Regions from separate parts of the Paenibacillus sp. Marseille-Q9583 genome, predicted to be linked through region 2. Evidence: riboswitches for the same ligand, from Rfam matches in the RefSeq annotation. Region 2 holds a riboswitch; the other holds the start of a gene.
The links. Region 2 has a riboswitch for thiamine pyrophosphate ahead of ACWNM1_RS03855 (ABC transporter substrate-binding protein). Riboswitches for the same ligand answer to the same signal wherever they lie in the genome.

Region 1 (6,969 bases), on a different contig from region 2:
TTGACCACTTGTACGAAGTCCGTCATATGTACTCACAACGACTGGGAAAAAAGCAGTTAGAAACACAACAGCCACTTTGCTCCACAGCGTATACCCGAACCACATAATAAAAATGGGGGATAGCGCGATTAACGGGATCGTCTGACTGATAATAAGGAACGGATAGATGGCCTTTTCAAGGGGGCGAAACAAGAACATTCCGGTGCCCAGCAGTGAACCACAGATAACCGAGAGAACAAAACCTACCAATATTTCCTGCAGTGTCACCAATAAATGCGGTCTGAGTAATTGCCTGTGCTCGATCAATGCGATGCCTATTGAAGAAGGTGCAGGTAGGATAAAGGCTGGAATCAAGTGAAGACGAACAGCTGATTCCCAGATCACAAGAATGAACAATAGCAGTAGAATGAAGGGGCCGTAATTGTTTAAATATTTCTTAAAGGGTATGGGCTGCATACAGTCTCCGCTCCAACTCTTCCCGTAACGCTATAAACCGGGGTTCATAGTTCATCTTGTAATGTCTTGGCCTCGGTAAATCAACGACGATCTCCTGTAATTCGCTATGCATGCCTCCAGACAATAAATAAATCCGATCGCTTAGTAACAGTGCTTCCTCTAGATCATGGGTGATGAGCATCACTGTTTGATCCAGCTCATCCCAAAGCTCCAACAGCCAACGGTGTATCTCACGTTTGGTCATAGCGTCGAGCGCTCCAAATGGCTCATCTAGCAGCATAAGACCGGCCCCGCCGCCAGCTACAAGCGTTCGTAGAAATGCGACTCGCTGTTTCATGCCACCCGATAGCTCATGGGGATAAGCCCTCTCTACATCGGCCAAACCGAAGCGTGACAGCATTTCCCGAATGTGAGAGATCGTCAGTTGTTTACTAAACCTTGGTTTAATCTCCCAGGGCAAAAGACAGTTGTCGAGCACGGTTCTCCAAGGCAGCAGCAAATCCTGCTGAGGCATGTATGCGATCTGACCTAAGCGAGTAGAGGATGACGAGTTCGAATGAATTTTTATTTTCCCATGAGTGGGTTCGAGCAAGCCTGCTATAGTTTTGAAAAGCGTACTTTTCCCGCATCCGCTAGCCCCAATGACAGAGACAAATTCTCCTTGCCTGATATCCATGAATAGATCTGCGAATACAGAGGGTTGTTCTGATTCCGGAAAGGAGTAGGTTAAGCCTTGAATGGATAGGATTGTCGTGATGTTCGAACCTCCTAAAAAGTTTTGTGATTGATAAACTTCTTGTGTGGCTTCAAACAAAACTTGCTTCGGAAGCCTACGCTTAAGTTTTGTGATTGATTGTAAACAAATAAAGACCCATTCATTTCCGGTGGGAAATAAATGGGTCAAAAAGTTCATTCAGCATAGGCACTAAAAATGCATGGGATGAAAATTCTGCTCCACTTCCCTCCGCTGGTATGATCCAGATCAGGTTCCAAGGGTCCGGAGCTTGAAGCTCCGTCTCAGTCGGCCGACTCCCCTAGTGAAATAACAGGTCCATATTTAATTTGTTTATAAATATACCATATCTTTCTGAGATGTAAAGAGAGAAACTTGTGAAGGATTATTCTAAGAATGGGTAATATAAGGGTAGAGATTTACCTAATATTACAATTCCGATGTATATAATCGGAAAAAACCATTGACGGTAAACAGCAGCCAGTGTAGTATACAATTTACCGGATGAATTCCGGGTAAAGAGAGGGGAATTAATAATGAAAAAACTAAGTTTAACTATTCTATTGGCGTTAACCGTGGTGTTTGTAGCGGCCTGCGGCAATAATTCGAATACCGATACTTCTAAGAATTCTTCAGCTGGAACGAATGGTGGAAATACAGCCACTTCGAAAAACAGTCTGGAAGCTGTTAAAGCTAGCGGCAAATTGCGTATAGGAACAGAAGGGACGTATGCACCCTTTACTTATCATGACGCTTCGGGGAAACTGACCGGCTTTGACGTAGAAATTGCTGAGGAAGTAGCGAAGCGTCTCGGTGTTGAACCAGAATTTTTTGAGACACAGTGGGACGGTATTTTTGCTGGGATGGATGCCAAGCGGTTTGATGTTATTTTTAACGAAGTATCCATTAATGAAGATCGTAAAGTGAAATATGATTTCTCTGAACCGTATATCGTATCTAAAGCGGTATTGATAGTGAGCGAAAATAATGAGGATATCAAAACATTTGCAGATCTTAAGGGTAAAAAATCCGGACAATCTCTAACCAGTAACCTGTCCGATATCGCCCGTGAGAACGGTGCTGAAATCGTTGCTACAGACGGTTTCAATCAAGCGATGGACCTATTGACCTCAGGCCGTATTGATGCGACTGTAAATGATGGTTTGTCTTATCTAGATCTGAAAAAGCAAAAGCCTGATGTGAAAATTAAAGTGGTAGATGAGATTCCTGACGGTTCGCAAAGCGCAGCTGTTTTCTTAAAAGGCAACGATGAGTTGGTAAAAGCAGTTAGTGATGCAATTGTTGAAATGAAGAGCGATGGCACATACTTAAAGATTTCTGAGAAATACTTTGGTGCTGACGTTTCAAAATAATACAAGGTTTCAGAAGCTAACCAGCTTGGAGCCGAAAAAGGATGTCTAAAAATGGATGACCGCAAAATACAGATTTTCTTAGATTCACTGCTACCCCTGCTAAAAGCTGGGGTGGCTTTTACCATTCCTTTGGCATTGATATCATTTGCACTGGGATTGATCTTAGCGATATTGACTGCACTAGCTCGTCTCTCCCCGTGGGTACTTCCGAAGCTAATCGCTCGCTTTTATGTATGGGTCATTCGTGGAACGCCTTTGTTGGTACAACTGTTTATTATTTTCTATGGTTTGCCGGCAGTTGGAATTGTGCTCGACCCTTTCATAGCCGCGACCATTGGATTTACGCTTAGTGTAGGGGCTTATTCATCAGAAATCATACGTGCTGCTATCCTGTCTATACATAAAGGTCAGTGGGAAGCGGCCTTCTCCGTTGGGATGACTCGTGCCCAGGCACTGCGCCGCGTTATACTACCACAAGCTGCCCGTGTTTCTGTACCGCCGTTATCGAATTCCTTTATTAGCTTGGTCAAAGACACTTCACTGGCAGCGACCATTACCTATACGGAGATGTTCAGAACAGCACAGCAGGTTGCTTCCACCTCCTATGAGCCACTGCTGATCTATTGCGAAGCAGGATTGTTCTATTTACTATTCTGCTCAGTGTTATCAGCACTGCAAAATTACTTGGAGAAACGACTGAGTCGTTACTCTGCGAGCTAAAGGGGGAGACAATTATGATTGAAATACTTAATTTGCATAAATCCTTCGGTGAGCTGCAGGTATTAAAGGGCATTGATCTCGAAATGGAACATGGCAAGGTACTGGTCATTATTGGCCCATCGGGTTCAGGCAAAACAACACTTTTACGCTGCTTTAATCTGCTTGAAGTCCCTGATCAAGGAAGCTTAGCGCTCAGTGATATAAAAATCAATTTCACGGATAACAAGAAAATCCCCCAGAAGTCCATTTTGGCATTACGCCAAAAAACAGGGATGGTCTTTCAGTCCTATAATCTTTTTCCGCATATGACTGCACTAGGCAACGTGATGGAGGGGCAGGTGACGGTCCAGAAACGATCCAAGGACGAAGCACGCGAACGTGCCCTTCAGTTGTTAACTAAAGTTGGCTTGGCGGACAAAGCGGATGCTTATCCGCACCAACTGTCTGGTGGCCAGCAGCAACGGGTAGCTATCGCTCGTGCTATGGCAGTAGATCCAGAGGTGCTGTTGTTCGATGAGCCTACCTCTGCGCTTGATCCTGAGTTGGTGGGGGAAGTGCTTAAGGTTATTAAACAGTTAGCGGCTGAGGGAATGACTATGGTGATAGTGACCCATGAGATGAAATTTGCTGCGGATGTGGCTGACCGGATCATTCTGATGGATGGAGGCCATATTCTAGAGCAAGGGACTCCGCAAGAAGTTCTTGAGCATCCCCAGCATCCTCGTGCTCTGCAATTTCTGAACAGAATTAGTGGAGAAGAAGTATAGAAGAAGATCAACACGCAAAAAAAGCAGTTCAGGACTATACCTGGGCTGCTTTTTCTTGTTTAACATTCAATGTTAGTGGCGCGTCGCTTCTAGGTTAGGATTTAATACCTGTCTTCAGGAATTCCAAAGCATTATAGAGCATAATCGCAGCTTCGGCGCGAGTGATTTCACTTTTCGGATTAAACTTCCCATTGGCGTCTAAACTATTGATCTTGTATTTAAGCGAACGTTGAATGCTGCCTTGATAAGAAGGGTTCAGCGCAGCATCGTCAGCGATATCAACGGGCACTATATTGATCATTGGCAGATTCCCAATGCCTTCGACCCCTTGTACTAGATAATTGGTGAACTCTTCTTTGGTCATTGTTTTGGTTGGATCAATATCCTTAGGAAGCTCGACATGATTGTAATACGCATTGATAAAGGCTTCAGCGTACCAAGCTTTATCCTTGACTTTCGTGAACAAGCCACTGGCAACGGGAGCTTTGTTGAAATCAATAGCCGCGAGACTAAGCTGGAGTCCACCCGAAATGAACTGGATCCCTTGTGCTGTTGTTACTTTGGAGCTGGGCAAGAATTGGGATTCACTAACCCCTTTGATCAAGCCTTGATTTTTTAAAGAAATAATTTTTTCTTTACCGTTTATATTATCAATATCCTTAAAGGTATTTCCGGCTGCAAATATTTGGCCACCCAAAGAGAAGGAGAGAATCGTAACGGTTGTAATCGCGGCTAACGTTCTTTTTTTCATATTCATGGTTATTTCACCTCGTTGTATGGATAGGCCTCGTGGCCGCTATCACAAACTTAAACGCAGAAAAATATGGAAAGGTTGCGGTCAAACCTATAATATTTCACGAAAAAGTAGATTTTGGCAGAAAAATAGGCAGGAATGGATGAAAGAACTTTGGATAAGAGAGCTGAAATGTTATAATGATGTCAGGCTCTATTCATTCGTGATTATTTTTGATATGATTATATCGTAACGATTACTATTTACGTTTAATATTTTGATGCATAAATGGGTGCGTCTCAGTGGATACGGATGTTAAATCATTCCGGGAAGGTAGGAGATCAAATGGATCAAATTTCAAATATCAGTCAGCTTTTTGCGGCGCAAAAATATAAATTAACGCCCCAGCGTGAGGCCATAGTGAACATATTGCTCGACAATGAGAAAGATCATCTCAGCGTAGAAGAAGTATATATGCTTGTTAAGAACAGTTATCCGCATTTAGGGCTGGCAACGGTATACCGTACACTTGAGCTCTTATGCGAGCTTCACATTGTAGAAAAGATGAACTTCGGAGATGGAGTCGCTCGTTACGATCTGCGCGGGAATGATCATTCTCACATGCATCATCATTTGATATGCAGCGTGTGCGGCAGGTTGGAGGAAATTAAGGATGACTGGCTAGTGGAGCTGGAGAAAAGAGTGGAACGTGAATATGGCTTTAGCGTCACGGATCACCGCCTAGATTTCAAGGGTACTTATGACACATGTAAACGAACTGGCTGCAAAAAAGAAAAAGCAAACAAAGCGGTCTCATAAGCCCGCTTTCTAATTAAAAGAAGAGGCTGCCTCAGAAGTAGTAAATGCTACTTATGGGGCAGCCTCTTTTTCGGAGAGTAATTAGGGAAATCCTCCCTCTAAATAACTGATAGTTGGCTGAAATGAATGGAAATGGGGAAATTCTCCCTATAAATCGGCCAAATTTCTATATTTCACACAAATTAGTTGAATTATAGGGAAGATTTCCCTTATTAGTAGTCAAATGCGCAAAAATCTCTGAATTATAGGGAGATATTCCTTAATTTGCACGCAAAGCAGCGCTTCTTAGAAAACCGGAGATGCGCTACATTGCGTTTTAAACTGTTAAAGGAAATCCTACTTATGGGAAATCCTGCTTCTATTTAGCTTCGAGTGGGTACGAAGGATTTAATCCACGTTCCGAAGCTCCCAGGGTTACGGCTCTGAACGAGGATTACACCTTCTCCGCGGAATCGGCAGACAAGCGCTTCACCGCTGGTTAAACTGTTCAACCAACCCGAGGCTGCTTTTTCTACCTTATAGTCCATATAATCTGGCCAAGCGACGAGATGTCCATTGTCGATGATCATCTCTTCACCAGGTGCTAAATTAATGGCGTGGATCGCTCCGAAGGAGGACAGGAATACTGTTCCTCTGCCGCTGATTTCTACAATGAAGAAGCCTTCACCAGAGAAAAGTCCGCGCGTTAAATTTTGCATTTTGGTATTTACTTGAATGCCTTCCGTTCCGGCTAAGAATCCGTCCTTTTGAACTAACAGCTTATAGGATCCATCTAATTCGATAGCTTGGATATCACCTAATGATCCTGGAGACAGTAGGACCTCACTTTGACCACGGATAGCTCTGAGTTCCTGGAAGAAGAACTTTTCACCGCTCAGCATTCTTCCCAGACCCCGCATTACGCCTCCATCAGCCGTTCCTTTTAATTCTACGTTAGGAGACATGGCAACCATTGCGCCCATCTCAGCTTTAACACTTTCGCCGGGGTCCAAATATACCTTTAACATTGCAAAAGCACCCTCGTACAAAACATCGTATTTCATCACTAAAAACCTCCGAATCTATTTAGATAAGTAAGAAAACTAGCAGTGATCTCATTGTAACGGAATTCTGGCTGCGCTCATAGTCTGTATTATGTTAAACTGTAGTTGTCTGATAGTTCATCAATGAATAGGAGAGTGGTGCCAAATGGCACGAACCAAGACTCAAAAAGCCTTGTTAAAGGCAGAGCGCTCAGGAACCTGGTGCGCAGCTCAAAGTCGAAGATCCAATGGGGATTATAGCGCCATTTCACAGCATGTACGGTTAACGCCGAGCAAACAACAGCAATTAAATAAGAACAAACACAAGGAGCGGATCTTCCAAGAT
Region 2 (6,969 bases):
TGTCTACGGGAAGATTGTTTGCTGGAGTGATTGCAGAGAAAATTTCTTACCGTGTATACATTTTAAGTAGCTGTTTACTGACCTTGTTACTGCTGGCTCTTTTTCCGTTCACAGAAAATCGGTTAGCTGCATTCATCGTACTTATGCTACTTGGGTTATTTATGTCCGGTATTTTCTCCATTGCTCTAGTCTTCTCCAGCAAGATGCTGCCAGGAGCCGAAGAATCAACACCCAGCATAATGATCGCTGCTGGAGGTGTCGGTGGAGCTCTGCTGCCCCTATTCATGGGCTGGTCTATGGACCATCTAAAAGTGGCACAAACTGCTGGGTTACTTGCCGGTTTTGCCGCCTTCTTGTTCTTGCTGAGCATTGCCGCATGGAGATTCCAATCCAGACAAGCAGTGCAAAGAAAGAGTTCCAGTATTTAGAATGTTAAAATGGTATCAACCTAATCCTTTTAGGGTAATGTCATCTATAAGCATATTCTGAGCACAAGGATGGACGATGAATGGATAAGCTTTCAACTGAGCCTTTATTACATACTGCGCTTATGCAGTTTATTTTTCCCTTTTCAATAAAAAAGGGCGATTCTAAGAAGCTTATCCAACAATTGCAGGATGATGGCTTCACACGTTTTTTTCTGGATAATAAAGAGTTAGAAAATGCCTTTTACGGAGAAGGCCACTGTGTTTCCCATGAACGGATGGAGCGCACCTATTTACCGTTTGCTGCACATATTCTTTTTCCACGCAAGAAGGATGTAGACTCTTTCTGCCGCTTTTCCAGAGTCAATAATCTGGACTGTATTCTAGAGATTCCTCAGCAGTCTATATTTTTTAAAATTCTCTCGACGGATATATTCATATGTCCTTTTCAGCTTGGATTTGTGACGATACGTGTCCAGCTTGAGGGGGATTCGATTCCCTTTAGTATTGCACTGGAATTCGCGGACCGCTTCCGGACGCTTGAGAATACCTTTGTACAGGATGACTACACCTATATCCATTGCGGGGAACAGACCTATGAGATGGTAGAGGATTTTGTCTTCCGAAATCTGGTGGATGGACTGGAGCCTTTTCTGGATCACTCGGATATCAATGGGGCTTATTTCGAGACCCTTCCCTTTTTCGTAGATGAAAGAATGCAGGTACAAGCCTTTTATGGCTTTCAGAGTGAAGGAGATTCTGATGAGATTAGTATAAATTTGCGCTATCGCGCCTCTCAGCTTGATGGAATTGATCTAAACGGGAAGGCCTATGCCAGTGCCAGCGATCCAGCGTATATTGCGAACTACTGTCATGAGCATTCCTATAATCGATGGGGCCCAGACACGTATTATATGATGAATGAGCAGACCTTTTGCTGTCTAACCCGAGCTGAATCAAAGATCGCCGTTAGCCTGGCCAACCAGATGTACGGGCAATATTATTACGGATTTCTACTCAATATTTTCCACAAAATTGTTCTGCTAAAGCTGGCAAATATGCATTCCCGACTACGCATAAACCACGATTATGATGAGATCGATAATTTAATCTACTCGATTAATAAATTCTCGGCAAAGTTTTATTTCTTAGAGCTAATTTCACAGTCGCAAGGACGGGAGATTTTTCTTCAGCTGCGTAAAGTATACGGGAACGACGCTCTGTTCGAGGAAGTAAAAGAAACCTTGACTGACCTGTTTCAGTATCAAGATAAATTCCAGTCGAAGCGCCGGGATAATCTGCTGATGATCCTCACTGTATTTACGGTGGTAAGTGGGATTTATGGCATGAATCAAGTCATTGACGATCTGGATGGAAAGATTCAATGGAGTAAAATGGTTAGCTATTCCCCCTTTGAGTTTCTTGCTCTCTTTGTGATTATGAGCGGGATAATGATCAGTGTTGTCCTTACGCTAGGTGCTCTGGTTACTGAGCTTAAGCGGCGTCATCGCAAGAAACATAAAGATCTGGATTAATGAAAACGGACGGAGAGATTTGAAAAATTTAGGAGCGTGCTACTAGACATTCCGAGAACAGCCGTCTATAATACACCGTATGCAAGCATAAACGCCTTCAGCGTGCTTATAAAGACGATTAGCGTTTAAGCGAGAAATACCCGTTAACTTCATAGAACCAGGGGTGCTGGAATTGGCCGGCTGAGATTGTATCCCACAAGATACTGACCCTTATACCTGATCTGGATAATGCCAGCGTAGGAATCGCCAAATGGTTTTGGTCCCTGTGACCTTTACTAACCTTGCGCCAAGCCAGCGTCCCGATCACTCGGGGCGCTTTTTTTGTGTAGATCACAAAAGATGTAGAAGATATGTACATACTACACTTTATGGTTCATGTTGGATGACGGGATCTGGCAACCTTAAAGGAGAGAAGAAGACATGCAACTCAAAAAAGCACTTATGCTTAGCCTCACCTGTATGCTCATTCTTGCAATTGCCGGATGCGGCAGCAACAATGGGAATACAGCCGGAAACAAAGGAAATGCTGCGGATTCGAATACAGCGACCGGATCAAAAGCTCCGAAAGAGCTTACCAAAGTTAAGGTTGCACTGGATTGGACACCGAATACGAACCACACCGGTCTATACGTAGCCAAGGATCTTGGTTATTACGCGGAAGAAGGTCTGGATGTAGAAATCGTTCAACCTGGCGCAGCGGGTTCTGATACTATGGTTACCTCTGGCGAAGCCGCTTTTGGGATCAGCGCTCAGGAAGGATTGACTCTAGCCCGTCTACAAGGCGTTCCCCTTGTCTCGATTGCAGCCATTATTCAGCATAATACTTCGGGATTCGCCGCTCCAGTAGACCGCAATATTAAATCACCAAAAGATTTTGAGGGTAAAACCTACGGCGGTTGGGGCTCTCCTGCTGAAGAAGCAGCCATGAAGGCGATCATGGACCCTGTTGGTGGCGATGTGAAAAAGGTGAAGCTAATCAGTATTGGTGAAGCTGACTATTTTACCGCAGTCAAACGTGACATTGATTTCGCTTGGATCTTCTACGCTTGGACCGGTATTGAAGCCGAACTGCGTGGTGAGCCTCTGGATATGCTCTACTTGAAGGATTATGCGCCTCAGCTCGATTATTACACCCCTGTGCTGACCACGAGTGAGAAGCAGATTTCTGAGAATCCAGATTTGGTGAAGGCTTTCCTGAAAGCCACATCGAAGGGTTATCAATATGCGATTGATCATCCAGAAGAGGCTGCCGCTACATTATCCAAGGCTGTGCCTGACCTTGATGCAGAGCTTGTCCTAGCTAGCCAAAAATGGCTTAGCCCGAAATATAAGGACGACGCCCCACGCTGGGGAGAGCAAAAAACCGAGGTCTGGCAGAATTACGGCGACTGGATGTATGATTTGAAGCTGCTGGACAAACCGCTGGATGCAGCTAGTGCATTCACGAATGATTTTTTACCGGCGGAGTAGACCGGACTTCCCAAGTTCGTTCAAGATTCGACGCCGAATCTACTTCCTGAAAATACTTCGTTATCAAAGTTGGCTTTTTGAACTTACCTATACAAATTGAGAGGATTGATTATTGTGGCTAATACATTATTAAGCATTCAAGTAATTCCTAAGACTCCAAACAATGAGGACTCCATCCCCTACGTAGATAAAGCAATTGAAGTTATTCAAAAATCCGGCGTTAAACATCAGGTGAATCCTCTGGAAACTACTATGGAGGGTGAGCTAAGCGAACTACTGGAGGTTGTGCGTCAAATGCAGGAGGCGCTGATCGAAGCAGGTAGTCCAAGCGTGATCTCCCAAATCAAAATCGCTCATAACCCTAACGGAATCAGCATGGATAAATTGACGGAGAAATATCGGCCGTGAGATCGACCTGGAAGCTAATATGGCCGCCCCTTGTGGCGGTCGTCTTCTTTTTAACCGTATGGCAGTTATCTGTTTCTCTATTCCATATCGAATCCTGGATTCTGCCGAGTCCTGCTGATATTGCACGCGAATCCACCAGTAATGCCTCAGGTCTCTGGGCTCATACGATGGCTACGCTCCGACTCACATTAATCGGTTTTCCTATTGGTACAGGTGTAGGCTTGATCGTCGCTCTACTTTTGCATCTTTTACCTTGGGCTAGACGAGCTTTTTATCCACTCATTATTCTGAGTCAAAATGTTCCCTCTATCGCACTCGGACCACTGCTTATCATCTGGTTTGGCTTCGGCCTTTTGCCCAAAATCGTGCTGATTACACTGGTATGCTTCTTCCCGGTTGCTGTCGCTGCAATGGGCGGCTTGTCTCAAAGTGATCAAGTCATGATGAATTATATGAAAATGGCGGGCGCAAGCAAGTGGCAAATCTTCACCAAGCTGGAGCTTCCCTCTTCTATCCCGGCACTATTTTCCGGCGTGAAAATATCAGCTACTTATGCGGTTATGGGAGCCGTGGTCGCTGAGTGGATTGGCGCGGATAAAGGGATTGGCTATTATATGCTCCTGCAAAAATCAGCTTACCGTACGGATCGGATGTTTGTCGCTATTGTTATTATTGTGCTCCTTAGTCTTGTGCTTTTTGCGATTATCGCCTTGCTCGAAAAATGGTTAGTTCGCTGGAAACCGCGCCGTAACTCATAGAAAGGAAGATGCCTGGATGTCTCAAGCGACGCAAATAGAGCAAAGAACAACTGAAATCATAAGCTCTCCTGAAGCTCATACTGCACCACCTGCTCTTGAAGTAAGCGGCATCTCCAAGTCCTTCACCCATCGTCGCCGCGAGACGAACGTGCTGAACAACGTTTCTCTTAAGGTAGAACAGCAAGAGTTCGTTTCAATCGTCGGTCCTTCCGGCTGTGGAAAAAGCACCTTATTCCATATGATCGGCGGACTAGTGAAGCCTGATGCAGGAACGATCCTCATGAACGGTAAGGTCGTTACAGGTCAACGTGGTGAAATCAGTTATATGCCGCAGCAGCCTGCGCTTTTTCCTTGGCGAACGATTGAAGATAATGTACTGCTAGCCAGAGAAATCAAAGGTGCTCTGCAGGATGGAGCTCGTGAAGAAGCGCGCCAGTGGCTCGCCAAGGTTGGCTTGAATGGATTCGAACAGGCTTATCCGCATATGCTGTCTGGTGGGATGCAGCAGCGTGCTGCTTTTCTCAGAGCATTGCTGGCTCCGCAGGAGTTGATGCTGCTCGATGAACCTTTCAGCGCACTGGATGCACTAACTCGCAGTGAAATGCAGCGCTGGTTGCTGGAGCTGTGGGAGGAGAATCGCCGCTCCGTGCTATTCATTACCCATAACATCGAAGAAGCGTTGCTGCTCTCGAATCGTATTTATGTATTCTCGGGTCGTCCCGGCTCCATCCTACATACTGTTGACGTGCCATTTTCACGGCCACGCCGCGATGAGATTACGGATTCCCCGGAATTCCTTAAACTCAAACGCCAGCTGTCACAGTGGATGCGAGAAGAACAAGCTAAGAATGAAAAACAGCCTTCTAAATAGAGATCAAAACAAAGAACCGCTCGGGCTTCTATTAGCCCAAGCGGTTCTTTTGTTGTAACCAAAATATGCTGTTTATATCTTATTGTGCTTGTACAAACTCAGCAGATTTAATCCCTGCTTGACGGCCGAAAATAATGATTTCTGCTACAGAGTTACCGCCGATCCGGTTTTGACCGTGTAATCCACCTGTAACTTCACCAGCCGCATACAGGCCAGGAATAGCAGCGCCGTCTTTATTTAATACTTCTGTGTTCGTATTGATCTTCACGCCGCCCATGGTGTAATGAATCCCTGGGGCGATCTTAATAGCGTAGTAAGGACCCGCGGACAAATCGTTGTCCATTCCTGTTGTTCTGCCGAATTCAGCATCGTTCTTGTTCTTTACCGCGCTGTTCCAAGTATCAAGTGTCGCTTTTAGCTTATCGGCTGGCACACCGATTTCTTTCGCCAATGCTTCGATGGTATCCGCTTGGATCACGAAGCCCATTTTGTCATATTGTTCAATTGCTTTCACACGTGATTTGACGCCGGAATCAAAGACAAGCGTTGCCGCTTTTTCAGGAAGTGTATTGATCGCTTCGGTAACTTTATCACGTGTAGTCAATTCGTTTACGAACCGTGTGCCTTCGCTATTCACGAGGATAGAACCTTCGCCGCGTACAGCTTCCCCGATCAGATAAGATTTTTCTTGTTGAACTGTTGGGTGAACCTGGATTTGATCCATATCAACGGTGGTTCCGCCAAGTGCCTCAATCATCTTGATGCCGTCGCCGGTACTGCCGATTTGGTTAGTCGTTACGTATCCTTCCAGATCAGGTCTAACTTTTGATATCATATCCATGTTGGATCCAAAACCACCTGTTGTTACAACAACTGCCTTCGCTGTAATGGTTTTTTCATCAGCTTGGTTAAAGAGTACTTTGACGCCGTTAGCCTTACCGTCTTTTTGAGTAATTTCTTTAACATCCGCGTTCACAAACAGTGGAATTTCTTTTTCTTGTACGTTTCTAACCAATCCTTTGACAAGGTATTGGCCTACCGCAGAGCCGTCTTCTGGACGATGGGTACGTTTTTCGCTCATGCCGCCTGTGATCGTAATATTGTTCAGCTTAATTCCGATCGAATCCAACCAATCGATTGCACTTGCGGAATTGTCAACGAAGAAACGAAGCATCTCTTTATCGTTCGTGTCATGGCCGCCCTTTAAGGTCTCTTCATAAAACTTATCATTGCTATCTTCAATGCTTTGCTCTTTTTGAAATTTCGTTTGGGAAGCGTTCATTCCTGAGGAGGATTTACTTGTATTCCCACCTGCAACCGGCATTTTTTCTAAAATAACAGGGTTCAAGCCTTTGGCCTTAGCTTCCAGTGCAGCCGACATTCCTGCGCCACCAGCACCAACAATAACGATATCATAATTATCTTTTAATTGATCCAGTGGTGTGTAACTAGCTTCTGATGCGCCTGATACGGCTTCAGCTTTATCATTTTTGGCCGTCTCA

Region 1: linked by a shared signal. The riboswitch ahead of ACWNM1_RS09665 (ABC transporter ATP-binding protein) and the one ahead of ACWNM1_RS03855 (ABC transporter substrate-binding protein) in region 2 are both predicted to bind thiamine pyrophosphate.

Annotation. Positions count from the first base shown of each region.
Region 1 covers NZ_CDRJTB010000015.1:24,178-31,146, reverse strand. The annotation lists gene ACWNM1_RS09670 (ABC transporter permease) at 1-456, opposite strand, end outside; gene ACWNM1_RS09665 (ABC transporter ATP-binding protein) at 437-1,132, opposite strand; TPP riboswitch at 1,399-1,502, opposite strand; gene ACWNM1_RS09660 (transporter substrate-binding domain-containing protein) at 1,726-2,562, shown strand; gene ACWNM1_RS09655 (amino acid ABC transporter permease) at 2,614-3,282, shown strand; gene ACWNM1_RS09650 (amino acid ABC transporter ATP-binding protein) at 3,297-4,049, shown strand; gene ACWNM1_RS09645 (S-layer homology domain-containing protein) at 4,144-4,806, opposite strand; gene ACWNM1_RS09640 (Fur family transcriptional regulator) at 5,128-5,601, shown strand; gene ACWNM1_RS09635 (TIGR00266 family protein) at 5,964-6,644, opposite strand; gene ACWNM1_RS09630 (hypothetical protein) at 6,790-6,969, shown strand, end outside.
Region 2 covers NZ_CDRJTB010000004.1:135,231-142,199, reverse strand. The annotation lists gene ACWNM1_RS03865 (MFS transporter) at 1-428, shown strand, start outside; gene ACWNM1_RS03860 (hypothetical protein) at 509-1,960, shown strand; TPP riboswitch at 2,110-2,220, shown strand; gene ACWNM1_RS03855 (ABC transporter substrate-binding protein) at 2,381-3,430, shown strand; gene ACWNM1_RS03850 (thiamine-binding protein) at 3,545-3,838, shown strand; gene ACWNM1_RS03845 (ABC transporter permease) at 3,835-4,596, shown strand; gene ACWNM1_RS03840 (ABC transporter ATP-binding protein) at 4,613-5,467, shown strand; gene ACWNM1_RS03835 (flavocytochrome c) at 5,547-6,969, opposite strand, start outside.